One region of the Alkaliphilus metalliredigens QYMF genome, then DNA from elsewhere that is predicted to be linked to it. Evidence: a T-box and tRNA genes for the amino acid it is inferred to sense, from the RefSeq annotation. Region 1 holds a T-box; the other regions hold tRNA genes.

Evidence for each region. The T-box of region 1 lies ahead of thrS (threonine--tRNA ligase). A T-box ahead of a tRNA ligase gene usually reads a tRNA of that ligase, here a tRNA-Thr.
Region 2: it has a tRNA-Thr gene. The T-box ahead of thrS (threonine--tRNA ligase) is inferred to sense a tRNA for this amino acid. The anticodon was not compared.
Region 3: it has a tRNA-Thr gene. The T-box ahead of thrS (threonine--tRNA ligase) is inferred to sense a tRNA for this amino acid. The anticodon was not compared.

What each region holds. Positions count from the first base shown of each region.
Region 1 covers NC_009633.1:1,714,335-1,719,739, reverse strand. The annotation lists gene thrS (threonine--tRNA ligase) at 1-1,655, opposite strand, end outside; T-box leader at 1,746-1,963, opposite strand; gene AMET_RS08060 (DUF445 domain-containing protein) at 2,102-2,704, opposite strand; gene ytxC (putative sporulation protein YtxC) at 3,031-3,942, opposite strand; tRNA gene AMET_RS08050 (tRNA-Cys) at 4,188-4,262, opposite strand; tRNA gene AMET_RS08045 (tRNA-Phe) at 4,281-4,356, opposite strand; tRNA gene AMET_RS08040 (tRNA-Val) at 4,357-4,432, opposite strand; gene hslO (Hsp33 family molecular chaperone HslO) at 4,534-5,405, opposite strand, start outside.
Region 2 covers NC_009633.1:4,443,528-4,448,932, reverse strand. The annotation lists rRNA gene AMET_RS21525 (23S ribosomal RNA) at 1-1,552, shown strand, start outside; rRNA gene rrf (5S ribosomal RNA) at 1,733-1,849, shown strand; tRNA gene AMET_RS21515 (tRNA-Asn) at 1,858-1,932, shown strand; tRNA gene AMET_RS21510 (tRNA-Leu) at 1,938-2,026, shown strand; tRNA gene AMET_RS21505 (tRNA-Met) at 2,041-2,116, shown strand; tRNA gene AMET_RS21500 (tRNA-Glu) at 2,123-2,197, shown strand; tRNA gene AMET_RS21495 (tRNA-Val) at 2,210-2,285, shown strand; tRNA gene AMET_RS21490 (tRNA-Asp) at 2,411-2,487, shown strand; tRNA gene AMET_RS21485 (tRNA-Thr) at 2,501-2,576, shown strand; tRNA gene AMET_RS21480 (tRNA-Tyr) at 2,589-2,673, shown strand; tRNA gene AMET_RS21475 (tRNA-Leu) at 2,758-2,840, shown strand; tRNA gene AMET_RS21470 (tRNA-Gly) at 2,868-2,942, shown strand; tRNA gene AMET_RS21465 (tRNA-Lys) at 2,947-3,022, shown strand; tRNA gene AMET_RS21460 (tRNA-Ser) at 3,031-3,119, shown strand; tRNA gene AMET_RS21455 (tRNA-Ser) at 3,134-3,225, shown strand; tRNA gene AMET_RS21450 (tRNA-Pro) at 3,235-3,311, shown strand; tRNA gene AMET_RS21445 (tRNA-Ile) at 3,326-3,402, shown strand; tRNA gene AMET_RS21440 (tRNA-Trp) at 3,425-3,500, shown strand; tRNA gene AMET_RS21435 (tRNA-Pro) at 3,507-3,583, shown strand; tRNA gene AMET_RS21430 (tRNA-Ile) at 3,589-3,665, shown strand; tRNA gene AMET_RS21425 (tRNA-Phe) at 3,675-3,750, shown strand; tRNA gene AMET_RS21420 (tRNA-Met) at 3,828-3,903, shown strand; tRNA gene AMET_RS21415 (tRNA-Met) at 3,987-4,063, shown strand; tRNA gene AMET_RS21410 (tRNA-Gly) at 4,100-4,173, shown strand; gene AMET_RS21405 (potassium channel family protein) at 4,309-5,127, opposite strand.
Region 3 covers NC_009633.1:4,433,541-4,438,945, reverse strand. The annotation lists rRNA gene AMET_RS21395 (23S ribosomal RNA) at 1-452, shown strand, start outside; rRNA gene rrf (5S ribosomal RNA) at 580-696, shown strand; tRNA gene AMET_RS21385 (tRNA-Met) at 765-840, shown strand; tRNA gene AMET_RS21380 (tRNA-Glu) at 847-921, shown strand; tRNA gene AMET_RS21375 (tRNA-Val) at 934-1,009, shown strand; tRNA gene AMET_RS21370 (tRNA-Asp) at 1,135-1,211, shown strand; tRNA gene AMET_RS21365 (tRNA-Thr) at 1,225-1,300, shown strand; tRNA gene AMET_RS21360 (tRNA-Gly) at 1,309-1,382, shown strand; tRNA gene AMET_RS21355 (tRNA-Arg) at 1,391-1,467, shown strand; tRNA gene AMET_RS21350 (tRNA-Gln) at 1,474-1,549, shown strand; tRNA gene AMET_RS21345 (tRNA-Lys) at 1,554-1,629, shown strand; tRNA gene AMET_RS21340 (tRNA-Ser) at 1,638-1,726, shown strand; tRNA gene AMET_RS21335 (tRNA-Ser) at 1,741-1,832, shown strand; tRNA gene AMET_RS21330 (tRNA-Pro) at 1,842-1,918, shown strand; tRNA gene AMET_RS21325 (tRNA-Ile) at 1,933-2,009, shown strand; tRNA gene AMET_RS21320 (tRNA-Trp) at 2,032-2,107, shown strand; tRNA gene AMET_RS21315 (tRNA-Pro) at 2,114-2,190, shown strand; tRNA gene AMET_RS21310 (tRNA-Ile) at 2,196-2,272, shown strand; tRNA gene AMET_RS21305 (tRNA-Phe) at 2,282-2,357, shown strand; tRNA gene AMET_RS21300 (tRNA-Met) at 2,435-2,510, shown strand; tRNA gene AMET_RS21295 (tRNA-Met) at 2,594-2,670, shown strand; tRNA gene AMET_RS21290 (tRNA-Asp) at 2,683-2,759, shown strand; tRNA gene AMET_RS21285 (tRNA-Thr) at 2,773-2,848, shown strand; tRNA gene AMET_RS21280 (tRNA-Gly) at 2,857-2,930, shown strand; rRNA gene AMET_RS21275 (16S ribosomal RNA) at 3,249-4,776, shown strand; rRNA gene AMET_RS21270 (23S ribosomal RNA) at 5,134-5,405, shown strand, end outside.

The sequences.
Region 1 (5,405 bases):
TATTCTAAATGATTATCTGTAATCGGTAAAATCTTTGCTTGAACCGGGGCCAGCCATGCGGGGAATTTACCTGCATAATGCTCAATTAAAATACCAATAAATCTTTCGATACTTCCGAAAATAACACGGTGAATCATAATCGGTCTATGTTTCTCTCCATCTGCTCCCACATAATTGATGTCAAAACGCTGAGGCATCTGGAAGTCCAATTGTATTGTTCCACACTGCCATGTTCGTCCAATGGCATCCTCTAAATGAAAGTCAATTTTGGGACCATAGAAGGCGCCGTCTCCTTCATTGAGTTTATACTTTACATTATTCTCCTCTAGCGCTTCTCTTAGAGAATTAATTGCTAAATCCCACTCTTCGTCGGTTCCCATTGAGTCCTTTGGTCTTGTTGATAATTCAATATGGTACTTAAACCCGAAGACCTTATAGAAATAATCTACGAAATTCATAACGCCAAGGATTTCATCTTTGATCTGCTCAGGTAGCATAAAGATATGGGCATCGTCTTGGGTAAAGCATCTCACACGCATTAATCCGTGCAATGCACCAGATAGCTCATGTCGATGGACTAGACCAAGCTCTCCCATTCTAATTGGTAGATCTCGATAACTATGCATTTTTCGTTTATACATTAAAATTGATCCTGGGCAATTCATGGGCTTCACTGCATAATTTGCATCATCAATATTTGTAAAATACATGTTTTCTTGATAATGATCCCAATGTCCAGATTGTTTCCAGAGCTGCTCATTCAAAATAATCGGTGTTTTGATTTCTTCATACCCACGCTTGGTATGCTCTCTTCTCCAGAAGTTTTCCAACTCATTTCGGACGATCATTCCATTTGGATGGAAAAATGGGAATCCAGGTCCTTCTTCATTTAAACTAAATAGGTCTAATTCTTTACCGATTTTTCGATGGTCACGTTTTTTAGCTTCTTCTAATCTTTCTAAATGCGCCTCTAGATCCGCCTTCTTCGTAAAGGATGTCCCGTAGATTCTTTGGAGCATTTTGTTTTTTTCATCTCCACGCCAATAGGCTCCAGCAATGGAGAGTAGTTTAAATGCTTTGATTTTACCTGTGGACAAGACATGGGGTCCAGCACAAAGGTCTGTAAATTCCCCTTGCTTGTAAAATGAAATCACCGCATCTTCAGGCAAATCTTGGATTAATTCTAACTTGTAGTCTTCTCCTTGCTCCTTTACAAGCTCGATTGCCTTATCTCTTGATAATTCAAAGCGCTCTACATGTAAATCTTCTTTAACAATTTTTTGCATTTCTGCTTCGATTTTCTCTAAGTCCTCTGGTATAAATCTATGCTCTGTATCAAAATCATAATAAAATCCATTATCAATGGCTGGACCAATTGCTAATTTTGTATTTGGGAAAAGTCTCAATACTGCTTGAGCAAGAAGATGGGCACTGGTGTGTCTTAAAAACTCTTCTCCACCTTCATCTTCAAATCTAAGGATACTCAGCTGACAATCCCCCTCTATTGGGGCGAATAAGTCAATTTTTTTCCCATCCAGCTCTGCTCCTATTGCAACTCTAGCTAATCCCTGGCTAATTTCCTTTGCAACATCTAAAATACTTGTCCCTTTTTCTACTTCTCGTACCGAACCATCTTTTAATGCAACTTTTACCATTTCCATATTTTTTCCTCCTTCATATATTCAGTATCGACAACATTCATCCTTAAAAATTGATACAAAAAAAACCCATCATCCTATAAAAGTATATAGGACGAGAGGTTGAGTTCCCGCGGTTCCACCTAATTTGATATGTAATCCATCTCAAATGACGATAACGAGTCACCGTTTTTCCTTTCACCTAAGGTTACTAAGAAACAGCTCCAAGGTAGTTTTCAGTTATCCATATATGGATATGCTTTCAGCCACGGCATGCCCTCTCTAAATACTGGGTTTAACTTACTTTTCCTCTTCAACGCCTTTTCGTTTAAATCAGTTATTATGTTTTTAAAATTCAATGAGCCTCTACAAAAAGCCTCAATATAATTTCATTGTATGAAATTGTATATTTACATAATTATATTGATTTTGCATTCTTTTGTCAAGTAATTCTACATTATTTTTTACAATAATAAAATAATTATTCCTTGAAATAAGCCAATCATAAATCCCAGTACGCCACCTAATATCTCAATATGTTTTAATTCTTTTTGTGCAATGGTTAATACCATAGATTCTAGTCCTTCTAATTCAAAGTCATTCACCTTTTCTTCAACCATTTGACCAATATTAATGTTTTCCGTTGCCTTTTTTACCACACTTGCCATCACTTCCGCTAACATCGTTTCCCCTTCTCGCTCAATTACATCTTCGATATATTTCCCAATCATACCTCTAAAAGCAGAAGGAATTAGGGAAGGAAGTCGTTCCTCCACAATTGCCTGTATTTTTATCTTCAATATCTGTAATATCTCTTTTTTATCTTGGGTTTCCATCAATCGATAGAGTATTTCATCAACTGATAAAAGTTCCTCTTCGACGGTTTTTCCTATACTTCTGGCAATTTCACTCCTCCGTTTAGGAATCAGCCCTTGAATACTGACATTAATGATAGGAATCCTCACAGGTTCGAAGGGTCTAAATAAGAGTTTAACGGCCAATAGATTTGTTACCCATCCAATCAGTGCTCCTATACCAGCTAAAATAGCCAAAGTCAAAAAAACCATTTCTCCACCTCATCTTTTGTTGCTTGTTAGACATCTTTGAAAATTATATCACTGTTTTTGTCAAAACACCAGTTTTCCAGTATTCCTATCATTTGCTTTCTAAGATCGACATAGAATAGTCCCCGATACTATAAAAGCCTGGATTTTCAATCCAGGGCTTTGTTTTTTAAGCACTTGAAATTTAAAATAACGCCCGTTTTAAATTTAAGTGCGCTATGAGTCGATGCGACAGCATCAGACGAATTCTTAAGCACTTGAAATTTAAAACAACGCTCGTTTTAAATTTAAGTGCGCCATGAGTCGTCGCGATAGCGTAAGACGAATTTTTATTCCTTTTTCACCTCTAGCTTTAAGGTGCACCACTCACATCCCTCACACGTTTTCACCTTGTCAATAAATATCCCACCTATGGTTTTAATCATCTCATGATTTTTTGTATTGGACACCTGATGGATGAAAATTTCACTTGGGGCAATTGTGATCAATGAACTAATGAGAATATCCTCATAATTAATGTTTCGATCCTTAATTTCTGTGGCCACATCCTTTAAGTATTCATTTTCAATCACATTATTATTTTTATCATATAACTCATAGCTATTTTCTCGATTCAGCACCACATGGACTAAATCCACCTTAGGCTCCTGAATATCTACAAAATATTTCAAGAGCTTAATAAATTCACTATATTCTTTATTAACCAATAAGTCTTCAGCAGCTCTTTCAACCACTTCATTTAGCTCCATCAAGTAATCCTTCAATCTGAATGTGACAAAACCCATTAAGTCAATTTGCGTATTGTTATTAAAGTAATCTACAATTTTTTCCAAGATAAATGTTTTCCGATTACGAAACTCACCTTCTGATAATAATAAGGTATTACTTTCATCATCTAGTAAGTCAAAGGCTTTTTTCTGTAGCTCTAGCTTCTCTTTGATTTCAAAGTAAGCATAATCTTCAGAGATAATTCGACCAATAAACCGCGGTTCTTCATAACCTAAAATATACTCGCTGATTGCGTTAGCTGTGCAATATTTAAATATATTAATAAAATCACTAATCGGATAGTTTTTAATGCTCTGAATATTAACATTGTATTGGATTATATGGTGATGACCTTCTTCGGTCACTTTTTCATTAATTAAAATTCCTTCTCCCTTGAAGGATTCAATTTGCTTCGACAGGTTTGATTGTAATTTTTCGACGCTTCCTCTCATTGAAATTGCCAGCAAATTCATATAGATATCACTCCTTTCTGCTGTACTAGTAGTATATGTTTTATCTATAATCATATTCTATGAGCCCAGTAGCATTAAATTGAAATAAACCCAATTCTCTATTGCTATTCATTATATACCCTAAAAAAATTTTCTCAATTAGATCCAATCTACGTCTAATAGATATGTTTTGGCAATTAAAAAAGATGAATCTATTAGATTCATCTGGATTGTAGCTCATATGTTATTCTCAGCTAATTAATTAATGGAGGCGGCACCCAGATTTGAACTGGGGAATAGAGGTTTTGCAGACCTCTGCCTTACCACTTGGCTATGCCGCCTTAATGTTTTAATGTAAATGGTGCCCAGAGGCGGAATCGAACCACCGACACGGGGATTTTCAGTCCCCTGCTCTACCGACTGAGCTATCTGGGCTGGTGGGCGCAACAGGGCTCGAACCTGTGACCCCCTGCTTGTAAGGCAGGTGCTCTCCCAGCTGAGCTATGTGCCCACAACAATCACAAGTTTGATTATACCTACTTTTATCACTTTTGTCAAGTCATTTCAGTATGATGACTCTCCTGCCATCGTTAACTTTTTTAGTTTCTATCCTTACATTTCATCTAAGAGTCCCTGTAGTTGTTCTTTATTAAAATGATATTTTTTATTACAGAAATGACAAACCAATTCTGTATTTTCGTCTTCCTCAATCATTTCCCTAATCTCTTGTCTTCCAATACTAATCAAGCCTTTTTCGAATCTCGCTACATTACAATCACATTCAAAATCCACTTCATATGTTTCAACAATTTTAGGATCCATTCCCTCTAATACATGATTTAAAATATCCACTTCATTCATTCCCTGCTCCATCATTACTGTAATCGATTCCAGTTGACCAATACGAGACTCCAGCTTTGCCAACACCGCTTCTTGTACATTAGGTAATACTTGTATGATAAAGCCTCCCGAAGCTTTGATACGATAATCTATATCTATCAATACACCTAATGATACAGCTGATGGTTGTTGCTCTGAATTTAAAAAATAGGTAGCAAAATCCTCTCCGATTTCTCCTGACACCAGTGGCGCTGTGCCAACATAAGGTTTTTTCATTCCCAGGTCCTTGATAACGGTAATCTCACCATCACTCCCTACAGCTGCGCCTACATCCAGTTTTCCCGGACGAATATTTGTGCTTTCAACCTGTGGATTCCCCACATACCCCTTTACATTTCCCTCAGAATCTCCAACAACTAAAATAACGCCCAATGGCCCACCGCCATTAATTTTTGTTGTAATTTTTTGTTTTTCTCCCTTCAACATGACTCCCATCATTGAAGTGGCTGTCAATGTTCGTCCAAGGGCTGCGCTGGCAACAGGGCTTGTCTGATGAAATCCTCTTGCTTTCTCAACTAAGTTTGTTGTGTTGGCCACAAAGGCTCTAATACTACTGTTTGCTGCAGTGGCTCTAATGATTCTAC
Region 2 (5,405 bases), 2.2 Mb from region 1:
AGCCGAGGCCGAAAGGCGTAGGCGATGGACAACAGGTTGAGATTCCTGTACCACTTTTAGTCGTTTGAGAAATGGGGGGACACAGTAGGATAAACCATGCGCACCGTTGGTTGTGTGCGTCTAAGCAAGTAGGGAGTTAGGATAGGCAAATCCGTTCTAACATATTCTGAGATGTGATGGGGAGCGAAATATAAGTAGCGAACTGGTTGATTCCACACTGTCGAGAAAAGCCTCTATCGAGACTATAAAGTGCCCGTACCGCAAACCGACACAGGTGGGTGAGGAGAGAATCCTAAGACGATCGGGAGAACTATTGTTAAGGAACTCGGCAAAATGACCCCGTAACTTCGGGAGAAGGGGTGCCGGATTTGGTGAAGGATTTACTCCATAAGCCTTATCCGGCCGCAGAGAATAGGCCCAAGCGACTGTTTACCAAAAACATAGGTCTCTGCTAAGTCGAAAGACGAAGTATAGGGGCTGACGCCTGCCCGGTGCTGGAAGGTTAAGGGGACGTGTTAGCGCAAGCGAAGCACTGAACTTAAGCCCCAGTAAACGGCGGCCGTAACTATAACGGTCCTAAGGTAGCGAAATTCCTTGTCGGGTAAGTTCCGACCCGCACGAAAGGCGTAACGATTTGGGCACTGTCTCAACAATAGACCCGGTGAAATTGTAATACCAGTGAAGATGCTGGTTACCCGCGACAGGACGGAAAGACCCCGTGGAGCTTTACTGTAGCCTGACATTGGATTTTGGTACTATATGTACAGGATAGGTGGGAGACTTTGAAACTAGGACGCCAGTCTTGGTGGAGTCGACCTTGGGATACCACTCTTGTAGTACTGAAATTCTAACCATAGACCGTGAAACCGGTCTTGGGACACTGTCAGGTGGGCAGTTTGACTGGGGCGGTCGCCTCCCAAAAAGTAACGGAGGCGCCCAAAGGTTCCCTCAGCACGGTCGGAAATCGTGCGTAGAGTGCAAAGGCAAAAGGGAGCTTGATTGCGAGACATACAGGTCGAGCAAGGACGAAAGTCGGGCTTAGTGATCCGGTGGTTCCGAGTGGAAGGGCCATCGCTCAACGGATAAAAGCTACCCCGGGGATAACAGGCTTATCTCCCCCAAGAGTCCACATCGACGGGGAGGTTTGGCACCTCGATGTCGGCTCATCACATCCTGGGGCTGTAGTAGGTCCCAAGGGTTGGGCTGTTCGCCCATTAAAGTGGTACGCGAGCTGGGTTCAGAACGTCGTGAGACAGTTCGGTCCCTATCCGTCGCGGGCGCAGGAAATTTGAGAGGAGCTGTCCTTAGTACGAGAGGACCGGGATGGACATACCTCTGGTGTACCAGTTGTTCTGCCAAGAGCATCGCTGGGTAGCTACGTATGGAAGGGATAAGTGCTGAAGGCATCTAAGCACGAAGCCCCCCTCAAGATAAGATTTCCCATCTCGAAAGAGAGTAAGACCCCAGGAAGACTACCTGGTTGATAGGTTGGAGGTGTAAGTGCAGTAATGTACTCAGCTGACCAATACTAATAGGTCGAGGACTTGACCAAAAGAAATATCCATAACATTGTGTAGTTTTGAGAGAACTTAAGCAGCTGCCTGAAATCTATGATTTCATGGCAGTCGCTTAGTTAGAAACTTACGATTTTCTAACCTTGAATTAACTTCAAAGTAAAAGAAAGTCGAAAGTTTATAACTTCCTCTAAAAATACTTACTGAAGGTAAGTTAATATCGTGACTATAGCGAAGGGGTCACACCTGTTCCCATCCCGAACACAGAAGTTAAGCCCTTCAGCGCTGATGGTACTTGGCGGGCAGCTGCCTGGGAGAGTAGGTCGTCGCGATATTTTATTGTTCCTGGGTAGCTCAATGGTGGAGCATTCGGCTGTTAACCGACAGGTTGGAGGTTCGAGTCCTCTCCCAGGAGCCATATATGCCGAAGTGGCGGAACTGGCAGACGCACAGGACTTAAAATCCTGCGGTCCTTCAAGATCGTACCGGTTCGATTCCGGTCTTCGGCACCACTTTTTATTTACAACGCGGGGTGGAGCAACTGGTAGCTCGTCGGGCTCATAACCCGAAGGTCGTAGGTTCGAATCCTGCCCCCGCAACCATTACAAGGCCCCTTGGTCAAGCGGTCAAGACACCGCCCTTTCACGGCGGTAACAGGGGTTCGATTCCCCTAGGGGTCACCATTTTTATTCCCAGGGCGCATAGCTCAGCTGGGAGAGCACCTGCCTTACAAGCAGGGGGTCACAGGTTCGAGCCCTGTTGCGCCCACCATTTATAACCTAACTCGATTTACGTTTGTAGTAAATCGGTAGTAGGTTAAACGCAACATTCGCACCAAATTTGCACGACCAAAAGGGAGTGAACAAATTTGTGATGCGAGACTGCGAAAATAACGCGGCCTGGTAGTTCAGTTGGTTAGAATGCCAGCCTGTCACGCTGGAGGTCGAGGGTTCGAGTCCCTTCCAGGTCGCCATTTAAAATAATAAGCTGGTGTAGCTCAATTGGTAGAGCAGCTGATTTGTAATCAGCAGGTCGCGGGTTCGAATCCCATCACCAGCTCCATTTTCATAATCAGGAGGGGTTCCCGAGCGGCCAAAGGGGGCAGACTGTAAATCTGTTGTCAGCGACTTCGAAGGTTCGAATCCTTCTCCCTCCACCATTTAAATATAAGTAGATAACCCAAATCTATAATTGGGCGTTAGTCACTTAGTTAGCTGTACAGTAGCTAACATCCATTACAAATGCGGGTGTGGCGGAATTGGCAGACGCACTAGACTTAGGATCTAGCGGGCGACCGTGGGGGTTCAAGTCCCTCCACCCGCACCATTTTAAAACTAAATGAATAACAGATATGCGGAAGTGGCTCAGTGGTAGAGCATCGCCTTGCCAAGGCGAGGGTCGCGAGTTCAAATCTCGTCTTCCGCTCCATTTTGACCCATTAGCTCAGTCGGTAGAGCACCTGACTTTTAATCAGGGTGTCCCGCGTTCGAGTCGCGGATGGGTCACCATCAATTAAGGAGAGGTGTCCGAGCGGTTTAAGGAGCTAGTCTTGAAAACTAGTGATTCTGAAAGGGACCGTGGGTTCGAATCCCACCCTCTCCGCCATTAAAACAAAATATGGAGAAGTACTCAAGTAGGCTCAAGAGGACGGTTTGCTAAACCGTTAGGTCGTGTATGCGGCGCGCGGGTTCGAATCCCGCCTTCTCCGCCATTTTTTTAACCGGGTGTAGCGCAGTTTGGTAGCGCACATGGTTTGGGACCATGGGGTCGGGAGTTCGAATCTCTTCACCCGGACCAAATGAAAAAAATTGGGGCCTTTAGCTCAGTTGGTTAGAGCGTCCGGCTCATAACCGGCAGGTCCGGGGTTCGAATCCCTGAAGGCCCACCATATATATAATAAATAGAAGTACAGGGGTGTAGTTCAGTTGGTAGAACAGTGGTCTCCAAAACCACGTGTCGTGGGTTCAAATCCTGTCACCCCTGCCAATTCAACCGGGTGTAGCGCAGTTTGGTAGCGCACATGGTTTGGGACCATGGGGTCGGGAGTTCGAATCTCTTCACCCGGACCACAAGAGGGCTCATAGCTCAGCTGGTTAGAGCGCACGCCTGATAAGCGTGAGGTCGGTGGTTCGAGTCCACTTGAGCCCACCAATTAAATAAGCCCAGATAGCTCAGTCGGTAGAGCAGGGGACTGAAAATCCCCGTGTCGGTGGTTCGATTCCGCCTCTGGGCACCATCAAGTCTTTAGGTTTAATGAAATTCAGCGAAGCTGAGTACCACATCAAACTAAAGATTTGGAAAAATATAGCATAACGCGGGGTGGAGCAACTGGTAGCTCGTCGGGCTCATAACCCGAAGGTCGTAGGTTCGAATCCTGCCTCCGCAACCAAAAAATTACGTTGTTGCTATCGGATCACTTCATGTCGTACTCAATTTTAAGCACTATTTAAAATGATAAGTGCTCAAATATCTGGCGGCATAGCTCAGATGGCTAGAGCGTTCGGTTCATACCCGAAAGGTCACAGGTTCGACTCCTGTTGCCGCTACCATCTAAACAATGAACAATATGGATTATATAAAAATAAGCGGGTGTAGTTTAGTGGTAGAACTTCAGCCTTCCAAGCTGATCGCGAGGGTTCGATTCCCTCTACCCGCTCCATTATTTATTACATGTTGAATCTAACGATATAAAAAAGCTCTGTATTTTTATAATACAGAGCTTTTTTATATGGAAATGGTAATACTAATATCTAGTTTTAAACTACTTACCACAAAAAAATTGTTAAGGAATAAACTATAAATTTTTAAAATATTCAATTAAACTACTATCAGCATCGTAAGTCTGGTTAAAGTACTTCCAGTTAATTTTTGTTGGCTCATGATTATTCCATTGATATAGATGTACATAATCATCAATAAACACAATATCATTTTGGTTATAATACTGAGATGTAAAGATTGATTCATCTGAATCAACATCAGTAGCTATAATGGAAACTCTTAATAAAATACTTTCTTTATTGAAAACTGCGGATTTAAGATAGCCTAATAGTTTGTGATTATTTTTATCCAATAAATCAATATCCCAGTATAAAAGCTTTTCGAAAAAATGGTATTCTTCAGATAATTGAAACTTCTTCTTTCTGATATTATCTTCATAGGCAAAAATCTCTAACACTCTATTAATATTAACAAGAGCCCTCCCAGTATTACCGACTCTTACAGATAGATAAAATCGATTTCCTTTATATCGTATATGAATTTTATTTGATATTAGAACATCTTTGCGTCTTTTCACTAAATAATATAGAAATATACCAGTGAAAGTGGAATTTATGATTACACCAGAAAATCCTTGGAGTACAGTTAAAAATTTGCCCTGACCGTCGATAGGAATAAAATCTCCATAGCCTATTGTTAAATATGTAATTCCACTAAAATATAGAATGTCTGAGAATAGAACCTCATGATTAACCGCCCTTTCTTGATTTGCTAAACTTGAATCAATTATGGAATCATACAGATTATACAAATAGGCAAAAGAAATTATGTTGATACTTACTGTAACTATATAAATAACTAATAAAGTAAGTATTCTTTTAGGCTTACTCATCAACTCTTCCTCTCTGTGTATTATAATTTACTTATTAATGAAATACAGCATGTACTTTTCCTGGTCTATAAATGAAATAGGTTAATTGTATTTATTAGTATTGACACATAAGGTGAATTTTTATAGGGTTGACAGAATCTAATATAAGAAAAAAATTAGGAATACATGTTTTGTGAAAGAGAACAATTATATCATGAGGAGAGAGCTTGATTGTATACTTGAGATTTTAGTTTATAATAATTGAGAAGTTTAGTTAAATATTACCACATGATAGGTAG
Region 3 (5,405 bases), 2.2 Mb from region 1:
ATAACAGGCTTATCTCCCCCAAGAGTCCACATCGACGGGGAGGTTTGGCACCTCGATGTCGGCTCATCACATCCTGGGGCTGTAGTAGGTCCCAAGGGTTGGGCTGTTCGCCCATTAAAGTGGTACGCGAGCTGGGTTCAGAACGTCGTGAGACAGTTCGGTCCCTATCCGTCGCGGGCGCAGGAAATTTGAGAGGAGCTGTCCTTAGTACGAGAGGACCGGGATGGACATACCTCTGGTGTACCAGTTGTTCTGCCAAGAGCATCGCTGGGTAGCTACGTATGGAAGGGATAAGTGCTGAAGGCATCTAAGCACGAAGCCCCCCTCAAGATAAGATTTCCCATCTCGAAAGAGAGTAAGACCCCAGGAAGACTACCTGGTTGATAGGTTGGAGGTGTAAGTGCAGTAATGTACTCAGCTGACCAATACTAATAGGTCGAGGACTTGACCAAAAGAAATATCCATAACATTGTGTAGTTTTGAGAGTGCATATCTCTCATTTAATTTGAGCACTTGAAATTTTAAAGTGATACTTTAAAATTGAGTGCGATATGAAGCGCTGCGATAGCAGTAGCGTAATTTCGTGACTATAGCGAAGGGGTCACACCTGTTCCCATCCCGAACACAGAAGTTAAGCCCTTCAGCGCTGATGGTACTTGGCGGGCAGCTGCCTGGGAGAGTAGGTCGTCGCGATATGAAAAAAATCAACAAAGTTGAGAACTACAATTTTACCTAATTTTAAATTGGGTAAAATTGTAGACTAACGCGGGGTGGAGCAACTGGTAGCTCGTCGGGCTCATAACCCGAAGGTCGTAGGTTCGAATCCTGCCCCCGCAACCATTACATGGCCCCTTGGTCAAGCGGTCAAGACACCGCCCTTTCACGGCGGTAACAGGGGTTCGATTCCCCTAGGGGTCACCATTTTAATTCCCAGGGCGCATAGCTCAGCTGGGAGAGCACCTGCCTTACAAGCAGGGGGTCACAGGTTCGAGCCCTGTTGCGCCCACCATTTATAACCTGACTCGATTTACGTTTGTAGTAAATCGGTAGTAGGTTAAACGCAACATTCGCACCAAATTTGCACGACCAAAAGGGAGTGAACAAATTTGTGATGCGAGACTGCGAAAATAACGCGGCCTGGTAGTTCAGTTGGTTAGAATGCCAGCCTGTCACGCTGGAGGTCGAGGGTTCGAGTCCCTTCCAGGTCGCCATTTAAAATAATAAGCTGGTGTAGCTCAATTGGCAGAGCAGCTGATTTGTAATCAGCAGGTCGCGGGTTCGAATCCCATCACCAGCTCCATAGTATATGCGGGTGTAGTTTAGTGGTAGAACTTCAGCCTTCCAAGCTGATCGCGAGGGTTCGATTCCCTCTACCCGCTCCAAATAAAATGTGCTCATAGCTCAGCTGGATAGAGCAACGGCCTTCTAAGCCGTAGGTCCGGGGTTCGAATCCCTGTGGGCACGCCACTTTCTTGGGATATAGCCAAGTCGGTAAGGCAACGGACTTTGACTCCGTCATCCGCAGGTTCGAGTCCTGCTATCCCAGCCATTTTGACCCATTAGCTCAGTCGGTAGAGCACCTGACTTTTAATCAGGGTGTCCCGCGTTCGAGTCGCGGATGGGTCACCATCAATTAAGGAGAGGTGTCCGAGCGGTTTAAGGAGCTAGTCTTGAAAACTAGTGATTCTGAAAGGGACCGTGGGTTCGAATCCCACCCTCTCCGCCATTAAAACAAAATATGGAGAAGTACTCAAGTAGGCTCAAGAGGACGGTTTGCTAAACCGTTAGGTCGTGTATGCGGCGCGCGGGTTCGAATCCCGCCTTCTCCGCCATTTTTTTAACCGGGTGTAGCGCAGTTTGGTAGCGCACATGGTTTGGGACCATGGGGTCGGGAGTTCGAATCTCTTCACCCGGACCAAATGAAAAAAATTGGGGCCTTTAGCTCAGTTGGTTAGAGCGTCCGGCTCATAACCGGCAGGTCCGGGGTTCGAATCCCTGAAGGCCCACCATATATATAATAAATAGAAGTACAGGGGTGTAGTTCAGTTGGTAGAACAGTGGTCTCCAAAACCACGTGTCGTGGGTTCAAATCCTGTCACCCCTGCCAATTCAACCGGGTGTAGCGCAGTTTGGTAGCGCACATGGTTTGGGACCATGGGGTCGGGAGTTCGAATCTCTTCACCCGGACCACAAGAGGGCTCATAGCTCAGCTGGTTAGAGCGCACGCCTGATAAGCGTGAGGTCGGTGGTTCGAGTCCACTTGAGCCCACCAATTAAATAAGCCCAGATAGCTCAGTCGGTAGAGCAGGGGACTGAAAATCCCCGTGTCGGTGGTTCGATTCCGCCTCTGGGCACCATCAAGTCTTTAGGTTTAATGAAATTCAGCGAAGCTGAGTACCACATCAAACTAAAGATTTGGAAAAATATAGCAAAACGCGGGGTGGAGCAACTGGTAGCTCGTCGGGCTCATAACCCGAAGGTTGTAGGTTCAAATCCTGCCTCCGCAACCAAAAAATTACGTTGTTGCTATCGCAACACTTCATGTTGCACTTAATTTTAAGCACTACTTAAAATTTCAAGTGCTCAAATATCTGGCGGCATAGCTCAGCTGGCTAGAGCGTTCGGTTCATACCCGAAAGGTCACAGGTTCGACTCCTGTTGCCGCTACCATTTACAAAACGCGGCCTGGTAGTTCAGTTGGTTAGAATGCCAGCCTGTCACGCTGGAGGTCGAGGGTTCGAGTCCCTTCCAGGTCGCCATTTAAAATAATAAGCTGGTGTAGCTCAATTGGCAGAGCAGCTGATTTGTAATCAGCAGGTCGCGGGTTCGAATCCCATCACCAGCTCCATAGTATATGCGGGTGTAGTTTAGTGGTAGAACTTCAGCCTTCCAAGCTGATCGCGAGGGTTCGATTCCCTCTACCCGCTCCATTTGAATTCCATATCCGTTTAAAATAAACGGTTTTTTTATGTCTAATTTTATTACAAGTTTCTTATGTAAATAGAAACAAAACAATAAAAAAGTATTGACATACCACAACAAAAATGATATATTGATTAAGTCGCCAAAACGCGACGGGTTATACCAAGCAAGTTAGAAATCAGGTCTTTGAAAACTAAACAGTATAGATGTAAGCCAGCATATAAGTAGATTACCAAAATCTAAGATTTTGTGTAAGTCACTTACTCGGCGTAAGCCGAGATACCATTTTAGTTAACTAGAATGGAACAAGAAATACCCAGAAATTTATATATAAGAGTTTGATCCTGGCTCAGGATGAACGCTGGCGGCGTGCCTAACACATGCAAGTCGAGCGGGTTAATCTGACGGAAGCCTTCGGGTGGAAGAAAGTGAAACTAGCGGCGGACGGGTGAGTAACGCGTGGGCAACCTACCTTGTACAGGGGGACAACAACGGGAAACCGTTGCTAATACCCCATAAAACCCTAGAGGGGCATCCCTTAAGGGTCAAAGAATTTCGGTACAAGATGGGCCCGCGTCTGATTAGCTAGTTGGTGAGGTAATGGCTCACCAAGGCGACGATCAGTAGCCGACCTGAGAGGGTGATCGGCCACACTGGAACTGAGACACGGTCCAGACTCCTACGGGAGGCAGCAGTGGGGAATATTGCACAATGGGCGAAAGCCTGATGCAGCAACGCCGCGTGAGCGATGAAGGCCTTCGGGTCGTAAAGCTCTGTCCTAGGGGAAGAATATTGACGGTACCCTAGGAGGAAGCCCCGGCTAACTACGTGCCAGCAGCCGCGGTAATACGTAGGGGGCAAGCGTTATCCGGAATCACTGGGCGTAAAGGGTGCGTAGGCGGTCTTGCAAGTCAGAGGTGAAAGGCTACGGCTCAACCGTAGTAAGCCTTTGAAACTGCAAGACTTGAGTATGGGAGAGGAAAGTGGAATTCCTAGTGTAGCGGTGAAATGCGTAGATATTAGGAGGAACACCAGTGGCGAAGGCGACTTTCTGGACCATTACTGACGCTGAGGCACGAAAGCGTGGGGAGCAAACAGGATTAGATACCCTGGTAGTCCACGCCGTAAACGATGAGTGCTAGGTGTTGGGGGTCGAACCTCAGTGCCGCAGCTAACGCATTAAGCACTCCGCCTGGGGAGTACGCTCGCAAGAGTGAAACTCAAAGGAATTGACGGGGACCCGCACAAGCAGCGGAGCATGTGGTTTAATTCGAAGCAACGCGAAGAACCTTACCTGGACTTGACATCCCTCGGACCACTCCTTAACCGGAGTCTTCCCTTCGGGGACTGAGGTGACAGGTGGTGCATGGTTGTCGTCAGCTCGTGTCGTGAGATGTTGGGTTAAGTCCCGCAACGAGCGCAACCCTTGTCTTTAGTTGCCAGCAGTTCGGCTGGGCACTCTAGAGAGACTGCCGGGGATAACTCGGAGGAAGGTGGGGATGACGTCAAATCATCATGCCCCTTATGTTCAGGGCTACACACGTGCTACAATGGCCGATACAACGGGCAGCGAAGGAGTAATCCGGAGCAAATCCTATAAAGTCGGTCCCAGTTCGGATTGTGGGCTGAAACTCGCCCACATGAAGCTGGAGTTGCTAGTAATCGCGAATCAGAATGTCGCGGTGAATGCGTTCCCGGGTCTTGTACACACCGCCCGTCACACCACGGGAGTCGGAAGCACCCGAAGTCAGCTATCTAACCGTAAGGAGGAAGCTGCCGAAGGTGAAGTCGATGACTGGGGTGAAGTCGTAACAAGGTAGCCGTATCGGAAGGTGCGGCTGGATCACCTCCTTTCTAAGGAGCAAAGGCGCATCTATACTGTTTGGTTTTGAGAGACCTAATCTCTCTAATGAAGTTAGACAAACGAAATCAACATTTCGGTTGTCTGCTTATGTTCTTTGAAAACTACACAATGTTATGTGAAACATGAAGCTATCAATTTGACGATTTCCTTGATTTGTTCAGGGAAACAAATCATCAAATTGCTAGCTAAGCGACTGACTCAAAATCGAAGATTTTGGTCATCTGCTTAAATAAATGCGAAATCAATAAACTATCAATTTGAAGATTATCTTGATTATTCAAGAAAGCTCAACAAGTTGTTAGCTGAGCGATTGACTCTAAATCTATGATTTGGGTCATGAGCGTAAAGGTCAAGTTATTAAGAGCAAAGGGCGGATGCCTTGGCACTAGGAGTCGATGAAGGACGTGGTAAGCTGCGATAAGCCTCGGGAAGCCGCAAGCAGGCATTGATCCGGGGATTTCCGAATGGGGAAACCCACTTGGGTTCATATCCAAGTATCTATTACTCAATTCATAGGTAATAGAAGACAGACCGGGGGAACTGAAACATCTAAGTACCCCGAGGAAGAGAAAGAAAATTCGATTCCCTCAGTAGCGGCGAGCGAAAGGGGAAGAGCCCA